DNA from 2 places in the Stagnihabitans sp. genome. Region 1 is predicted to be linked to the other one. Evidence: riboswitches for the same ligand, from Rfam matches in the RefSeq annotation. Region 1 holds a riboswitch; the other holds the start of a gene.

Region 1 (7,774 bases):
CGCCGAACGACCAACTGAAACCGGATGGGACGCCGTGGTATCTGGGCTTTGTCTACTCGCTGTCGGCTTTGGGGCGCGGACCGGACGGGATGCCGTTGCCCAATTATCAATACCTTGATGACATGCGCCAGTTGACCGGGGCGCCGTAGCGGCCGCTTTGGCCATATTGCGCAGCCATTGCGCGACGCTTCTGGCGTGAACCGCACCTGAAACGGCGGCTGCGGCCTTGCGCCGGGGCGTTTTTTCAAGGATCACCCGCGGCAAAAGACGGAGGGTGGTCATGCTGTTTGCGGGTGCGATGCTGGTGGCGATGGCGGTGGATGCGGTCCTGGGCTGGCCCGACCGGCTTTATGACCGCGTGGGCCATCCGGTGACATGGCTCGGCGGGCTGATCGAATGGGCCGAGGCGCGGATGAACCTGTCGCAGGACCCGTTCTGGAAACGGCGGCTGAAGGGGGTTGCGGTCTGCCTTGGCGTGACCGCCCTGGCCTGGATGGTGGCGCAGCTGATCGTCTGGGTCCTGCCCGGCGGCTTCTGGGGTGCGATCCTGACCGGGCTTCTTGCCTGGCCCCTGGTGGCGGGCCGCTCGCTCTATGACCATGTCCTGCGGGTGGCGCGGCCCTTGACGCGGCGCGATCTGCAGGGGGCCCGCGATGCGGTGGCGATGATCGTCGGGCGTGATCCGGCGCGACTGGACACCTCTGGTGTCGCACGGGCGGCGCTGGAAAGCCTGGCCGAGAATGCCTCGGACGGGGTGGTGGCCCCGTTGTTCTGGGGCGTGATCTTCGGGCTGCCCGGGATTGCCGCCTACAAGGCGATCAATACGATGGATTCGATGATCGGCCACATGAGCCCGCGCTTTCGCGCCTTTGGCTGGGCGGCGGCGCGGCTGGATGATCTGGTCAATCTTGTGCCTGCCCGTCTGACGGCATTGCTGTTCGTCGCGGTCTCGGGCGCGCGCTGGAAACTGGCGTTGAAGGTCATGGTGGCGGATGCCGGGCACCACCGCTCGCCCAACGGCGGTTGGCCCGAGGCGGCGGTGGCCGGTGCGCTTGGCGTGCGGCTGTCAGGACCTCGGGTCTACGACGGCGCAATGTCGTCCGAGCCTTGGGTGAACGAGGGCGCGCCCAATCCCGGGCCGATGGATCTGGGGCGCGGGCTGAACCTGTACCTGGCGGCGGTTCTGGCGCTGGCCGCGCTGATCGCGGTGCTGGCCATCGTGTAAAAGCGGCAGATGGCCCTTCTGCCGCGCAGGTCTCAGCCTTGGGCCAGCCGCAGCAGGGCCGAGACGTCCAGATGCGCCTCGATATGGGCGGCAAGCTGGTCAAGTGTCGCCTCCACCTCGGCACCGTGGTTGCGGTGTGTGGCGGGCAGGCCCAGCCCTTGCAGGAACGCCGCCCGGAAGGCATCCTGCGCGAACATGCCATGCAGATAGCTGCCCATGACCCGGCCATCGGCAGAGTGTGCGCCTTCGGGCGCCCCGTCGATCGTCGCGAAGGGGCGCGCGCGGTCCGCGCCATCCGAACGGCCGATGTGGATTTCATAGGCCTCGATCGGTTGCCCGGTGGCGGCATGGATGGCTTGGGTGCGGGTCAGGCGCTTGTCCGGGGTCATCGTGGTTTCGATGTCCAGAAGGCCCAGCCCTTCGGTCACGCCGGCCGGTCCCTCGATACCCTCGGGGTCCGAGACTTTGGTGCCAAGCATCTGATACCCGCCGCAAATCCCCAAGATCCGCCCGCCGCGCCGGTGATGCGCCAGAAGATCAATGTCCCAGCCCTGTTGGCGCAGGTAGGCCAGATCGCCGCGCGTGGATTTACTGCCCGGGATGATGACAAGGGCGCAGTCGCCGGGGATCGCCTCGCCGGCGCGGATCATCTGGACTTGGATGCCGGGTTCCGATTTCAGCGGGTCAAGGTCGTCGAAATTGGCAATGCGCGACAGTTGCAGGCAGACGATCTTGACGCCCTCGCCGGCTGTGGGGGCGATGTCGAGCGCATCCTCGGCAGGCAGACGCCACGCCTGCGGGAAATAGGGCAGGACGCCAAGCCCCTGCCATCCGGTGCGGGTTTCAATCAGCCGGTAGCCATCGTCGAACAGCTGAGGATCGCCGCGGAACTTGTTGATGATAAAGCCTTTGATCAGCGCCTCATCCTCGGGCGCCAGCACGGCTTGCGTCCCCACCATCTGCGCAATCACGCCGCCCCGGTCGATGTCGCCGACCAGCACCACCGGCACACCCGCCGCCATGGCGAACCCCATGTTGGCAATATCGCCCGCGCGCAGGTTCACCTCTGCCGGAGAGCCAGCCCCCTCCACGATCACCAGATCATACGCGGCGCTCAACCGGTGAAAGCTTTGCAAGACCGGTGCCATCAGCGAGGGTTTCAGCGCCGCATAGTCCCGCGCCTTTACCGTGGCCACGCGCTTGCCGTGCACGACCACCTGTGACCCCACTTCGGATTCGGGCTTCAGCAGCACCGGGTTCATGTCGGTGTGCGGCTCCAGCCCGCAGGCCAGCGCCTGCAGCGCCTGCGCCCGGCCAATCTCGCCACCGTCCACGGTGACGGCGGCGTTGTTGGACATGTTCTGCGGCTTGAACGGGGCGACGGACAGGCCCCGCAATCTGGCCGCCCGGCACAGCCCCGCCACGATCAGTGACTTGCCGACGTTGGAGCCTGCGCCCTGAATCATGATGGCGGTCATCGGGATATTCCCAGAACCTCAGGCAATCCGGCCCGGGTTTCATCGGTGAAATGGAAAGTCTGCCAGCCCCGCGCGGCGGCGGCCGTGATGTTCTTTTCGGCGTCGTCGATCAGCAGGATCTCGGCGGCAGGCAGGCCGCACCAGTCCTCGATCGCGGCGAAGAATTTGCCGTCGGGCTTTTTCACCCCCAACGGGCCCGAGGCGAAGATCTTCTGCATCCGCGCCTGAAAGCCCATCTTTTCCCACATATAGTTCGCCCGATGCGCCTCGTTGTTGGTGGCGATCACGCCCGGCACCGGGCAGGCATCAAGCCATGTCAGCACCTGCGCATCAGGGTTGGCATCCTTGCTCAGCCAGTAGTCCAAGACGGCGTCCACCTCATGCGGGACAGCATGGGTGGCTTTCCAGTCGGCCAGCAGGTCCATGAGGTCGCGCTTGCCCGTCAGGACCTCGTTGAACAGACCGGAACCGAACATGAAGTCGGTGAAGACCGATGCCGAAACACCGAGATCAGCCTCGAAGCTGGATTGCCATTCATGAAAGCCGCCCTGATGGCCCTTGTTGAGTACACCATCGAAATCCCAGGCAATCAGCTTCAAAACTCGACCCCCGGCTGCGCCTTGATGCCAGAGCGGAACGGGTGCTTGACCAGCGTCATTTCGGTCACCAGATCGGCGGCCTCGATCAAAGCCTCGGACGCACCACGGCCGGTCAGACAGACATGGGTCAGGGGCGGCTTTTCGGCCTTCAGGAAGGCCACCACCTCGTCGGTTGCAATATAGTCGTAGCGCATGGCGATGATGATCTCGTCCAGCAGGACGAAGCGGATGTCGGGGTCGCGGATCAGATCTTTCGCCTTGGCCCAGCCGGCTTGGGCGGCGGCGATGTCGCGGGCGCGGTCCTGCGTTTCCCAGGTAAAGCCCTCGCCCATCGCGTGGAATTCGCAAAGGTCGCTGAAATTCTCGGTCAGCAGGCGGCGTTCGCCGGTATCCCAGGCCCCCTTGATGAACTGCACGACGGCGCAGGGCATCTCATGCGCCACACAGCGCAGGATCATCCCGAAGCCCGAGGAGCTTTTCCCTTTGCCCGTCCCGGTGTGGACGATGATCAGCCCCTTGTCGCCGGCCTTGCCCGCCATGATCTTGTCACGCGCGGCCTTCTTCTTGGCCATCTTGGCGTTGTGCCGTGCATCGGGATTGGCGTCAGAGATGGTGGCGGATTCAGGCGGGGTGTCGGAATCGGTGGATGACATGGCGGCGGGTGTCCTTGACGTTAAGCGCCCATCCTGCCAGAGGTGAGGCGACGTTGGTGCTTGTCTTACGACAGGCTAAAAGGGAATGCGACAGGCGAAAGCCAAGGCGCAGCCGCCCCCGCGACCGTGACCGGAGAGGTCAGCCAAGCCACTGGGCAACCGGGAAGGCGGCTGATCCGGGGGAAACCCCAGCTTCGCAAGCCGGGAGACCTGCCAGCGTAGACGACTTTGACGGACGGGGTGTGCCGTGGCGAAGTGGGGGGTATCCCCCTGTTCGCGGCATTGCCCCTTTAAGGATGATGATGGCCGCGAGACTGCACATCTGCATGACCTGCAAGGCGGGACGACCGGTCGCGGAGGGCGAGGCCTGCACAGGCGCGCGCCTGTGGGCGGCCATCGCGGCCTTGCCGGTGCCCGAAGGCGTCACCGTCCTGCCGATCGACTGCCTGTCGGCTTGCAACACCGGCGCCTCGGTGGCGCTGTCCAAACCCGGCGCCTGGGGCTATGTTTATGGCCGCATGACCGAAGACAACGCGGCTGATATCCTGGCGGGTGCGGCCGCCTATGCCAAGACCACCGACGGACTGGTGCCGTGGCGCGAACGCCCGGTGATCTTCCGAAAACAATCCATCGCCCGAATCCCGCCCCTCGAATCCCAAATGCCGGAGGCCTGAATGACCAACCTTGCAAAAATCCCCGTGACCGTGATCACCGGCTTTCTGGGCGCGGGCAAGACGACGCTGATCCGCCATCTTATGGCCAATCCGCAGGGCAAGCGGCTTGCCGTTCTGGTCAATGAATTCGGCACCGTGGGGGTCGATGGCGACATCCTGAAATCCTGCGCCGATGAGAATTGCCCGGTGGAAAACATCGTGGAACTGGCCAACGGCTGCATCTGCTGCACCGTGGCGGATGAATTCATCCCGACGATCGAGGCCTTGCTGGCCCTGCCGCACCGGCCCGACCATATCCTGATCGAAACCTCGGGCCTGGCGCTGCCCAAGCCGCTGCTCAAGGCGTTCGACTGGCCGGGCATCCGCAGCCTGATCACCGTTGATGGCGTGATCACGCTTGCCGATGCCGAAGCCGTGGCCTCGGGTCATTTCGCCGGGGAACTGACCGAGGCGCAGATTGCGGCGGGCGAACATGACACGCCGCTGGGCGAGGTTTTTGAAGACCAGATCTCGTGCGCCGACATCGTCTTGCTGACCAAGGCCGATCTGGCCGGGGAAGCCGGTGTGGCGGCAGCCCGCGCCGTGATCGTGGCGGAAGCCGCCGAAAAGGGCCGGACCCTGCCGATCCTGACGATGAGCGAGGGCGTCATCGACCCCCGCGTGATCCTTGGCCTCAACGCGGCCGCCGAGGACGATCTGGCCGGACGCCCCAGCCACCACGACGGCGACGAGCCGCACGAACATGACGATTTCAACTCGGTCGTCGTCGACCTGGCCGAGGTCGCCTCGGTCGATGTGCTGGCCGCCGCGATTGTGCGCCTGGCGCGCGAGCAGAAGATCCTGCGCGTGAAGGGCTATGTCGCCGTCACCGGCAAACCGATGCGCCTTTTGGTGCAGGCGGTGGGCGAGCGGGTGCGCAGCCAGTATGACCGGCCGTGGGGCAGCCTGCCGCGCAGCTCGCATCTGGTGGTGATTGCCGAGCGTGGCGATATCGACGCAGCCGCCATCCGCGCGACCTTGGGCGCCTGACATGCACGTCACCTTCCGCGAAAGTCACGGGCTGGAAGAGACGGCCACGCCGTTCGATCCGGGTCAGGACCCGGCGGATCTGCTGGTGCTGTCATTTTCGGACAGTGATCTGGGCGCCTTCGCGGCGGGCTGGAAGCGCAGCATGGGCAAATTGCCCCTGTTGCGCCTGTGCAATCTGGTCGCGCTGAAACACCCGGTCTCGGTCGACACCTATATCGACAAGACCGCCTCGGGCGCCAAGGCCATTCTGGTGCGGCTGATCGGCGGCGAGGCCTATTGGGCCTATGGTCTGGCCAGCCTTGGCGATCTGGCGCGGCGCAAGGGGATTGCCCTTGCCGTGTTGCCCGCCGATGGCCGCGAGGACGCAAGGCTGGACGAGATTTCGACGCTTCCCGTTTCGACCTTGCGGCGCTTGGCAGAACTTTGTGATGCGGGCGGTGCTGTGGCGGCCCAAGCCGCGCTGGCGCAACTGTCGCTGGCGGCCGGGCTTTATGCTGGCCCGGTGCTGGGGGACAAGCGCGTGCCCGACTGCGGGTTTTACGAGCCGGGGCAGGGGGTTGTGACGGCCTGTTCCCCCGCTGCCGTGGCGGTTGTTTTCTATCGCAGCTATCTGACGGCCGCCGACACTGCGCCGATCGATGCCCTGATCCTTGCCCTGCGCGAGGCCGGGTTGCAGGCCTTCGGCCTTTTCGCCCCCTCGCTGAAGGGGGCTGCTGCCGACTGGGTCGCCCAGACGCTGCGCGCGGCGCAGCCCGTGGCCGTGATCAACGCCACCGCCTTTTCCGCCAAGGGGCCGGATGGCACCTCGCCCCTGGACGGGGGCTGTCCGGTGTTTCAGGTCGCCCTGTCGACCGCGCGCCGCAGGGATTGGGCAGGCTCGGCCCGGGGCCTGTCGCCCTCGGACCTTGCGATGCATGTGGTCTTGCCCGAGGTCGATGGCCGTCTTTTGGCCGGGGTGATCAGCTTCAAATCGCCGGGCAAGCAAGACCCCGATCTGCAATTCTCGCGCTTCGCGCATCGGCCGGATGACGGGCGGATCGTGGCGGTGGTTCAAAAGGTCAAGGCCTGGCACCAGCTGTCCGCCACCCCTGCGGCGGATCGCAAGCTGGCCGTGATCCTGTCCACCTATCCGGGCCGGGCGCATCAGATGGCGCATGCCGTCGGTCTTGACGCGCTGGCCTCGACCGAGGCGCTGCTGTGCGACCTGTGCGCCGCAGGCTACGCCACCGATGCAGCCCCGCTTGCGGCCGAGGTGCTTCAGCACGAGGCCGCCCTGTGGCCGGTTTCCGAATATCTGAGCGCCCTCAACACCCTGCCCGATGATCTTCGCGCGGCCCTTCACCTTTGGGGCCCGCCCGAGCAGGATCCGTCGGTCAAGGACAGCGCCTTCCACTTCCCCTGCATCCGCCGAGGCTCCACCCTGATCGCGCTGCAGCCCGAACGCGGCCGCGTGGCGCAGCGCGATGCCGAATATCACGACCTTTCGGCGACCCCGCGCCACGCCTATGTCGCCTTCTATCTGTGGCTGCGCGCCCAAGGCCTGCACGCGTTGATCCACATGGGGGCGCATGGCACGCTGGAATGGCTGCCGGGCAAATCGGTCGCCCTGTCCGCCACCTGCTGGCCCGAGGCGCTGATCGGACCTTTGCCCGTCATCTACCCCTTCATCGTCAACGACCCGGGTGAGGCCGCCCAAGCCAAGCGCCGCATCGGGGCGGTCACTCTGGGTCACATGCCGCCGCCCTTGGCCGAAGCCGGGGTTCCCGAAACTTTGCAACGTCTGGAACGGCTTCTGGACGAATATTCCACCGCCGACGGCATCGACCCGTCCCGCCGCGACCGCCTGATCCGCGCCATTCGGGACGAGGCGCAGGCGCAGGGCGTCGAGGCGGATCTGGCGATCCCGCCCAACGCCTCGCCCGCGGAGGCGATCACCCGGATTGACCGCTTTGTCTGCGACATCAAGGAAAGCCAGTATGGCGACGGCCTGCATATCTTCGGCCGTGGCCCGCAGGGCGCGGCTGAACGGCTTGGCCTGCTGACTGCCCTGTCCGGCCAGCGCGTCCCGCCCGGCCCCGCAGGCTCGCCCAACCGGGGCCGCAGCGACGTGCTGCCG
Region 2 (7,774 bases), on a different contig from region 1:
ATTGATTGCGTTCGATCCCGTCAGGGTCAGGTTCTCGACATTGTCGACCAGTGTGAAGGTGATCGACGATTGCACAAGGTCGGTGCCTTCGCCCGTCATCTCGGTGATCACATCGCCAGCGGCGTCGACGACATAGGTGTCGTCGCCGGCGCCACCTATCATCGTGTCGTTGCCCGCACCGCCATCCAGCACGTTGTTGCCGGAGTTACCCGTCAATTGGTTGTCGAGCGCATTGCCCGTCCCATTGATCGCAGATGACCCCGTCAGCGTCAGGTTCTCGACGTTGTCCGTCAGTGTGTAGCTGATCGACGCGACAACACGGTCATTACCTTCACCAGCAGCTTCGATCACCACATCGCCATTGCTATCGACGACAAGGACATCATCACCCAAGCCGCCAATCATCGTGTCACTGCCATCGCCGCCGATCAGAATGTCATTCCCGGCCCCGCCATCCAGTACGTTGTTTCCCGTGTTGCCGATCAGTTGATTGTTCAGCCCGTTGCCGGTTCCATTGATCCCATCGGACCCTTGCAGGTTCAGGTTCTCGACGTTGTCGGTCAATGCGTAGCTGATCCAAGCATTGACATAGTCATTGCCTTCATCCGCCGCCTCGATCACCACGTCGCCTGCGCTGTCGACGGTGTAGTTGTCGTTCCCCGCACCGCCGTGCATCGTGTCATCGCCACCATTGCCGTCGATGACGTCGTTGCCGTCAAGGCCGAAAATCTCATCAACGCCCGAAGTGCCAAGAAGCGCGTCGCCGCCATTCGTCCCGGTGATCGTGTTCACGGCGGGCGGCGGCGGAGGGGTCGTCCCGGAGCCATAGACCACATAGGCCGCGCCGATGTCGTAGCCGCTGCCTGAATTGCCATAAGAATTATTGATATCGTAGCTGTTAAACCGCGCGCCGATAATGATATCGTCGAAGCCGTCGCCGTTGACATCTCCCGCCGCAGAAACACTGAAGCCTGCTTCGGAGTCGTTGGTGCCGTACAGGGGGATGCCTTGATCGGGGCTCAGCTGGCTCAGATCAAGTAGGCCGCGCGTGCCTCCGTCAACCCCGAAGACGATGTAAGCTGCACCGGTATTTCCATATACGCCGATGGCACCCACCAACAGGTCACCAATGCCGTCGCCGTTGAAGTCGCCCGCCGAAGAGACGCTGATGCCAGCTTGGGCCCAATCCTGACCGCCGACGATGACAAAGCCATCGGCCGGAAGCATGTTCAAGCCTACTTCAGCAACGTGGCTACCCGCTGGTCCCATAAGGGCCGTATTGCCGTACAAAACGTAGACCATACCGCCGTGATCGCCGTACCCGCCCATATCTTTGTTGCTGAGAGTGATGTCATCTATGCCATCGCCGTTGATATCACCTACAAATGCAACTTTGCGCCCGCTGTTCTCGTACGGTACCGTCGCTGTAATCAACGCACTGGCCACAAAATTTTGGGAGTTCAGCAGCAGTGCGCCTCCGGCATGAACGTAAGCCGCTGACAGGTAGGGGATACCAATAAGCAAATCAGGGTGGCCATCATGGTTGAAGTCCCCGCCGCCTGCGACGCTGACCCCAAGCTGCGCCGCCCCAAAGGCAGCGCCGGAAATCGCCGCGCCCTGATCGTTAGCCAATGCGCTAAGATTGATCACGCCATTCGACGCATTCGTCACAGCGAGGCCAGAGACCACATAGGCCGCACCCTGGTAGCCTTGTACGGTGGGAATCCCGATGATCAAATCATCGTAGCCGTCGCCATTCAGGTCACCGGCATTCGACACACTTATCCAGCTATCGGTAGCGTTGACTGCCGCCGCTTCAATGTGGACCCCTTGGGCCGCGGTCATCGTCGTGACATCGACACCGCCAACCGGCTGAGACGCCGCACCAAACACCACATAAGCGCTGGCTCCCAAGCCATTGCCCTCAAATGGAACGCCCACGATCACATCAGCAAAGCCGTCGCCGTTGACGTCACCCGCAGCAGAAACAGTGTACCCGAAATATGCATTGCCTGTACCAGAGATTTTGAAGCCGTCTGACGGGGCAAGGTTGTTAAGATCGATATCGGCCCGCGTGGTCGAAGTCGTGCCATAGACCACATAGGCCGTCCCCATAGACCCGACGATTACATCAGCGATGTTGTCACCATTCACGTCGCCGGCCGAGTGGACGCTGATGCCGGCATAGCTAAAGGCATTTTCCCCGAAGATCGTGAAGCCTTGATCCGAAGTCAGGTTGCCGAGTTGATAGGTCATTCACGCCTCTTGTGCCTTGCGTGCCAAAGGATCCCCACCCGTGCGGCGCACCGCAGAGTCAAGCAAACCCCCAGCCCTGGTTCATATGTGATCCTGCTACGGATCTATGGACGGCGACTTCGCAAACCCCACCGAAGATCGGCAATGCGTCAACAGAAGTCGTTCAAATCCATCAAGCCAGACTTTCGCTCTGCCGTCCACTTGTGTGGCACAAGTGGATAACCATGAGAAATATGTAAGATACTGATATAGTTAACTATTTATGTTAGTCGGAGATGAAGTGTATTCAAAGAGCTTGACATGACGCTTTAATCCGGCCGCCATGAAATTGCAAATAAGGGGGCCAAGAATATACGGTTGTACCATTTTATAAACTTTCGTTTATCGTGAAATACTTTCGCAAAACCCTGTCTTTTCCTTGGGTGTCGCGCCATTCGTCCAATTCAATGCAAGGCAAAGATTGACAACTTAATTCGTGCAGGCGTAGTGCAAAATACACCCTTCCGGAAAGCGCGCCATGACATCCGAAGTCCCTGCCGACCAAACGCCCGCCTTCGCGCTGACCACGTCACGCGGGTTCATGTCTTGGTTGTCAGTGGTGGGCGGGTCGCTGGCGTTCACGACCTATCAGGGTGGCAAGGTGTTCTTCCTTGGGGCCAAGCCCGATGGATCGCTGGCCGTCTTCGACCGCTCGTTCCCGCGCTGCATGGGCCTTGCGGTGTCGCAGGATGCCCGCTCGCTGTATCTTGCGACGGAAATCCAGCTTTACCGTTTCGACAATCTTCTTCCGGCCGGGTCCGTCGATGGGGACACGGACGCCCTCTACGCCCCGCACCAGACCTGGATCACCGGCGACATCGACATCCATGATGTGGGCCTGGACGCGCAGGGTCAGCCGGTCTTTGCCAACACCTTGTTCAACTGCCTTGCCACAACGGCCGAAGGTCACAGCTTTCGCCCCCTGTGGCAGCCGCCGTTCATCCGAAAGTTGGCGCCAGAGGATTGCTGCCACCTCAACGGCCTCGCGATGGAGGGTGGCACACCGCGCTATGTGACCTGTGTGTCGCGATCGGATGTCGCGGATGGCTGGCGCGACCGCCGACGCGACGGCGGGGTGGTGGTCGAGGTGGCCTCGGGCAAGGTCGTGGCCGCGGGCCTGTCGATGCCGCATTCGCCCAGGCTGCATGACGGCAAGCTGTGGCTTTTGAACTCGGGCAGCGGCGAATTCGGCTGGATCGAGGATGGCCAGTTTCGCCCCGTCACCTTCTGCCCCGGCTATGCCCGGGGTTTGACCTTTGCCGGCCCCTACGCCGTGGTGGGCCTGTCCCGCGCCCGCGAGAACCGCACCTTTGGCGGACTGGCCCTGGAAGAGGCTTTGCGCGCGCATGACGTCGATGCCCGCACCGGCCTTCTGGTCATCGACACGCGCAGTGGCGCGGTCGTCGAATGGGTCCGCATCGAGGGGGTGATTGACGAACTGTTCGACGTCGCCTTCCTGCCCGGCATCCGCAACCCCAAGGCCATCGGCCTGAAAGGCACCGAAATCAACCGCATGATCTCGGTGGCTCCGCAGCTGCCCAAGGCTGCGGCACATCCCGCCTTGGCCTGAATGACCGGCGGCAGGCATTGCCCGCCCGCTGACAGGATGATCACCAAGGTTCTGGCCCGCGCTTGCGGCGGACGAAGGCAGACAGGTCTTGGAGTTGCCGATCACAGGTGACGCGGCGAAACGGACCGCCTGCTTTCGCCGCATCCTGGCCCGGATGGGTCGCAATTGGTCTGGACAACTGCGGGCCGCTGGGTACTTCTGCACCTCGACTGGTTCCAATCAGGCCAAGCCTGATGGAGTAATAGGGAACACGGTAGGGATGACCCAACAGGGGCCTGATCCGTGGCTGCCCCCGCAACTGTAAGCGGCGACGATCTGTCCGACATGCCACTGGGAAACCGGGAAGGCCGGACAAGTCGATAGACCCGCGAGCCAGGAGACCTGCCCGTCATCGTGCCAATGGCCGCAAAGCCATGCCAGGGCTCTGGCGTGGCGCATCGGTCTTTACCCGACACGGAGGGTGTCCGGGAGAAAGTGGAAGATGATGCTGAACCGGATCTTCGCGTCCGCCCCGCCCCAGTTGAAACGCAAGGTCATCTTGGTGATGGGCTTTCTGCTGGCCTTCAACGCGGTGGCCTGGCTTTGGGCCTTCGTGGCCTTTCGGGATTATCCGCTGCTGCTGGGCACGGCGCTTTTGGCCTACAGCTTCGGCCTGCGCCATGCCGTCGATGCCGACCACATTGCCGCCGTCGACAACATCACCCGCAAGTTGATGCAAGAAGGCAAGCGGCCCGTCGCGGTCGGCCTGTTCTTCTCGCTTGGCCATTCCACCATTGTCGTGCTGATGTCACTGGTCGTCGCCCTGACGGCCCATATGCTGCAGGGTCAGGGGTTCGAGGCCTACCGGGCGATAGGTGGGGTGGCCTCCACCATGATCTCGGCCTTCTTCCTGTTCACCCTCGCCGGTGCAAACCTCTTCATCCTGATCAACACCTGGCGCAGCTTTCAGAAAGTCAAAGGCGGCGGCACGCTGGCAGAAGACGACCTCGACCTGCTGCTGTCCGGTGGCGGCCTGATGGCGCGGATCTTTCGTCGTCTGTTCCGGCTGATCGAGCGGGATTGGCACATCTATCTGCTGGGCCTGCTGTTCGGCCTGGGCTTTGACACCGCGACTGAGGTCAGCCTGCTGGGCATCTCGGCCGCCGGTGTTGCGGGCGGCCTTTCGCCGTGGTCGATCATGGTCTTTCCGACGCTGTTCTGCGCCGGCATGGCCCTGATTGACACCTCGGATGGCATTCTGATGCTGGGGGCCTATGGCTGGGCCTTCCAGAAGCCGATCCGCAAACTTTACTACAACCTGACCATCACGGCGCTGTCGGTGATGGTGGCCGTTCTTGTTGGCGGGATCGAGACTTTGGGCCTGGTGCAGGACAAGCTTGGACTGGCGGGCACCTTCTGGGATGGCGTCGGGGCATTGAACGACAGCTTCGGCTTGTTGGGCTATGGCATCATCGGTCTGTTCATTCTGGGCTGGGTCGCCTCGTTGGCGCTGTACAAACTGCGCGGCTATGACGAGGTCTGATCGCCCCGCATCTTATCCGGCACCCAGCAGAACCGCTGTCTGATAGGTCACAAAGGCCCCCAGATAGGCCAGCGCCAACATGTAGAAGAAGGTCACCCACATCCAGGTCCAGCCCCCGGTCTCGCGCCGGATCACCGCAAGGGTCGAGGCGCACTGCGGGGCGAAGATGTACCAGACCAGAAACGACAGGGCAGTCGCAAGGCTCCAGCTGTGGGCCAGCGTCTGGCCGATCAGACCGCCATCGCCCTGAATGGCGTAGACGGTGCCAAGCGATGATACGGCAACCTCACGGGCGGCCATGCCGGGCACAAGCGCGATGCTGATCTGCCAGTTGAACCCGATCGGGGCCAGAACCGGCTGGATGACATGACCGATCATCGCGGCGAAGCTGTACAGGATGCCGGGCTCGGTCGCGACCAGGGGGGCGCGGGGAAACGTGGCCAGAAGCCAGATCAGAACCGTCATGCTGAAAATCGTGGTCCCGGCGCGTTTGAGAAAGATCTGCGCCCGGGTGGCCAGCCCCAGCAGCACGCCTCGGGCCTGCGGCATCTTGTAATCTGGCAGTTCCAGCATGAACGGCGGCGCGGGCTGGTTGCGCCAGAACAGAAGCTTGGCCAGCGCCGACACGCCCAGCGCCGCCCCGATGCCTGCCGCATAAAGGCCGAACATCACCAGCCCTTGCAGGTTGAAGACACCCGCCACCTGACGCGACGGGATGAAGGCCGCGATGATCAGGGTATAAACCGGGATGCGCGCCGAACAGGTGATCAACGGCGCCACCAGAATGGTGGTCAGCCGGTCGCGGCGGTTGTCGATCACCCGCGCCGCCATGATGCCGGGAATGGCGCAGGCGAAGCTGGACAACAGCGGGATGAAGGCCCGGCCATGCAGCCCTGCCCCGCCCATGATCCGATCCATCAGAAAGGCAGCGCGCGCCATGTAGCCCAGATCCTCCAGCAACAGGATGAACAGGAACAGGATCAGGATCTGCGGCAGAAAAATCAGCACCCCGCCCACGCCCGAGATCACGCCATCGCGCAGGAAGCTTTGCAGCAGGCCCTCGGGCAGCACCTGGCCAACGATCAAGCCCATGTGGTCAAATATGAACGAGATCCCGTCCATCAGCGGCTTGGCCCAGCTGAACACCGCCTGAAACATCAGGAACATCAGCCCCAGCAGGATCACCAGCCCAGCCACCGGGTGCAACAGGACCTGATCGATCCGGTTGGTCAGCGTATCGGGCTTTGCCGGCTCTTTCACGGCCGCAGCGATCAAAGCGTCCGCCGCGCGATGGCCCTGCCGCAGATCGCCGGCGGTCGGCGGAGCCCAACGGTTCGTGCCGGCGGGTTCAATGCCCTGTGTCACGGCGGCATCGAGTGCCTGCCACAGGGCATCAAGACCGCCTCGGCGGACGGCGGTGGCAGCCACCACCGGAATCCCAAGGCCAGTCGACATTTTGGCCAGATCAATCTCGATGCCCCGATGCCGCGCGATATCGATCATGTTCAGGATCAGGATCATCGGCCGCCCGACCTTGCGCAACTCCATCACCAGCCGCAGGCCTGACCGCGGCGAGGTCGCATCGGCCACCACCAGCAACATATCCGGCACGGGCTCACGCGCATGGGTGCCCAGCACGACATCGCGCGTCACTTCCTCGTCGGGGCTGCGGGCTCGCAGGGAATAGGTGCCGGGCAGGTCCACGATCTGCAGCATCCGCCCTTCGGGCGTGCGGGCCAGGCCGGATTTGCGTTCAACGGTGACACCGGCATAGTTGCCAACCTTCTGGCGGCTGCCGGTCAGCGCGTTGAAGACCGCAGTCTTGCCGCAGTTCGGTGCGCCCACAATGGCAAAGCGCAGCTCTTGGGTCGCGATAAGATCGGCCATGACGGTATTCCTTTGGTATTGATCAGGCGACCTGAATGGCCATCGCTTCGCGCCGGCGCAGTGCCACGGTGGCCCCGTTCACCCGCACAGCGATGGGGTCGCGGCCAAACAGGCCCTCGTGGAGGATTTGCACCTGCGCCCCCTCGACAAACCCCAACTCGATCAGACGCCGCTCCATTTCGGCGGGCGACAGGCTGGATGCCGGATCACTGACCACGATGGCCATGACCTGCCCTGCAAACCCCTTGGCCGCCATTCCAAGGCAAAACGGCGCGTCTGGGGCAGGAAAGGACATGGCGGCAGGTTCCTGAGGCCGAATTGCCCGGGCGCGGCGCGGTAGGTCCCGCCGACGTGCCCTTGTAGCCCTCGGAAAGCAAAACAGTCAAGATATATGGCCGCGTAAAATCATTGACCATTCCGCCGCTGCGGTCAAAAGCCCGTCAGGTCATCCGCCAGATCCGGTCGCACAACCACCTTCGCCCAAGTGCTGCGGCAGTCCG

What was found. Region 1 has a riboswitch for cobalamin ahead of AC1Y2B_RS20830 (DUF1636 family protein). Riboswitches for the same ligand answer to the same signal wherever they lie in the genome.
Region 2: linked by a shared signal. The riboswitch ahead of AC1Y2B_RS18855 (HoxN/HupN/NixA family nickel/cobalt transporter) and the one ahead of AC1Y2B_RS20830 (DUF1636 family protein) in region 1 are both predicted to bind cobalamin.

Annotation. Positions count from the first base shown of each region.
Region 1 is NZ_CBBQHX010000049.1:12,213-19,986, reverse strand. Features, by position in the region: gene AC1Y2B_RS20855 (hypothetical protein) at 1-149, shown strand, start outside; gene cbiB (adenosylcobinamide-phosphate synthase CbiB) at 281-1,225, shown strand; gene AC1Y2B_RS20845 (cobyric acid synthase) at 1,258-2,703, opposite strand; gene AC1Y2B_RS20840 (HAD family hydrolase) at 2,700-3,302, opposite strand; gene cobO (cob(I)yrinic acid a,c-diamide adenosyltransferase) at 3,299-3,955, opposite strand; cobalamin riboswitch at 3,993-4,187, shown strand; gene AC1Y2B_RS20830 (DUF1636 family protein) at 4,258-4,629, shown strand; gene cobW (cobalamin biosynthesis protein CobW) at 4,630-5,658, shown strand; gene cobN (cobaltochelatase subunit CobN) at 5,660-7,774, shown strand, end outside.
Region 2 is NZ_CBBQHX010000037.1:1,725-9,498, forward strand. Features, by position in the region: partial or broken gene AC1Y2B_RS18845 (beta strand repeat-containing protein) at 1-2,256, opposite strand, end outside; gene AC1Y2B_RS18850 (TIGR03032 family protein) at 2,774-3,865, shown strand; cobalamin riboswitch at 4,059-4,268, shown strand; gene AC1Y2B_RS18855 (HoxN/HupN/NixA family nickel/cobalt transporter) at 4,347-5,387, shown strand; gene feoB (ferrous iron transporter B) at 5,400-7,274, opposite strand; gene AC1Y2B_RS18865 (FeoA family protein) at 7,297-7,569, opposite strand.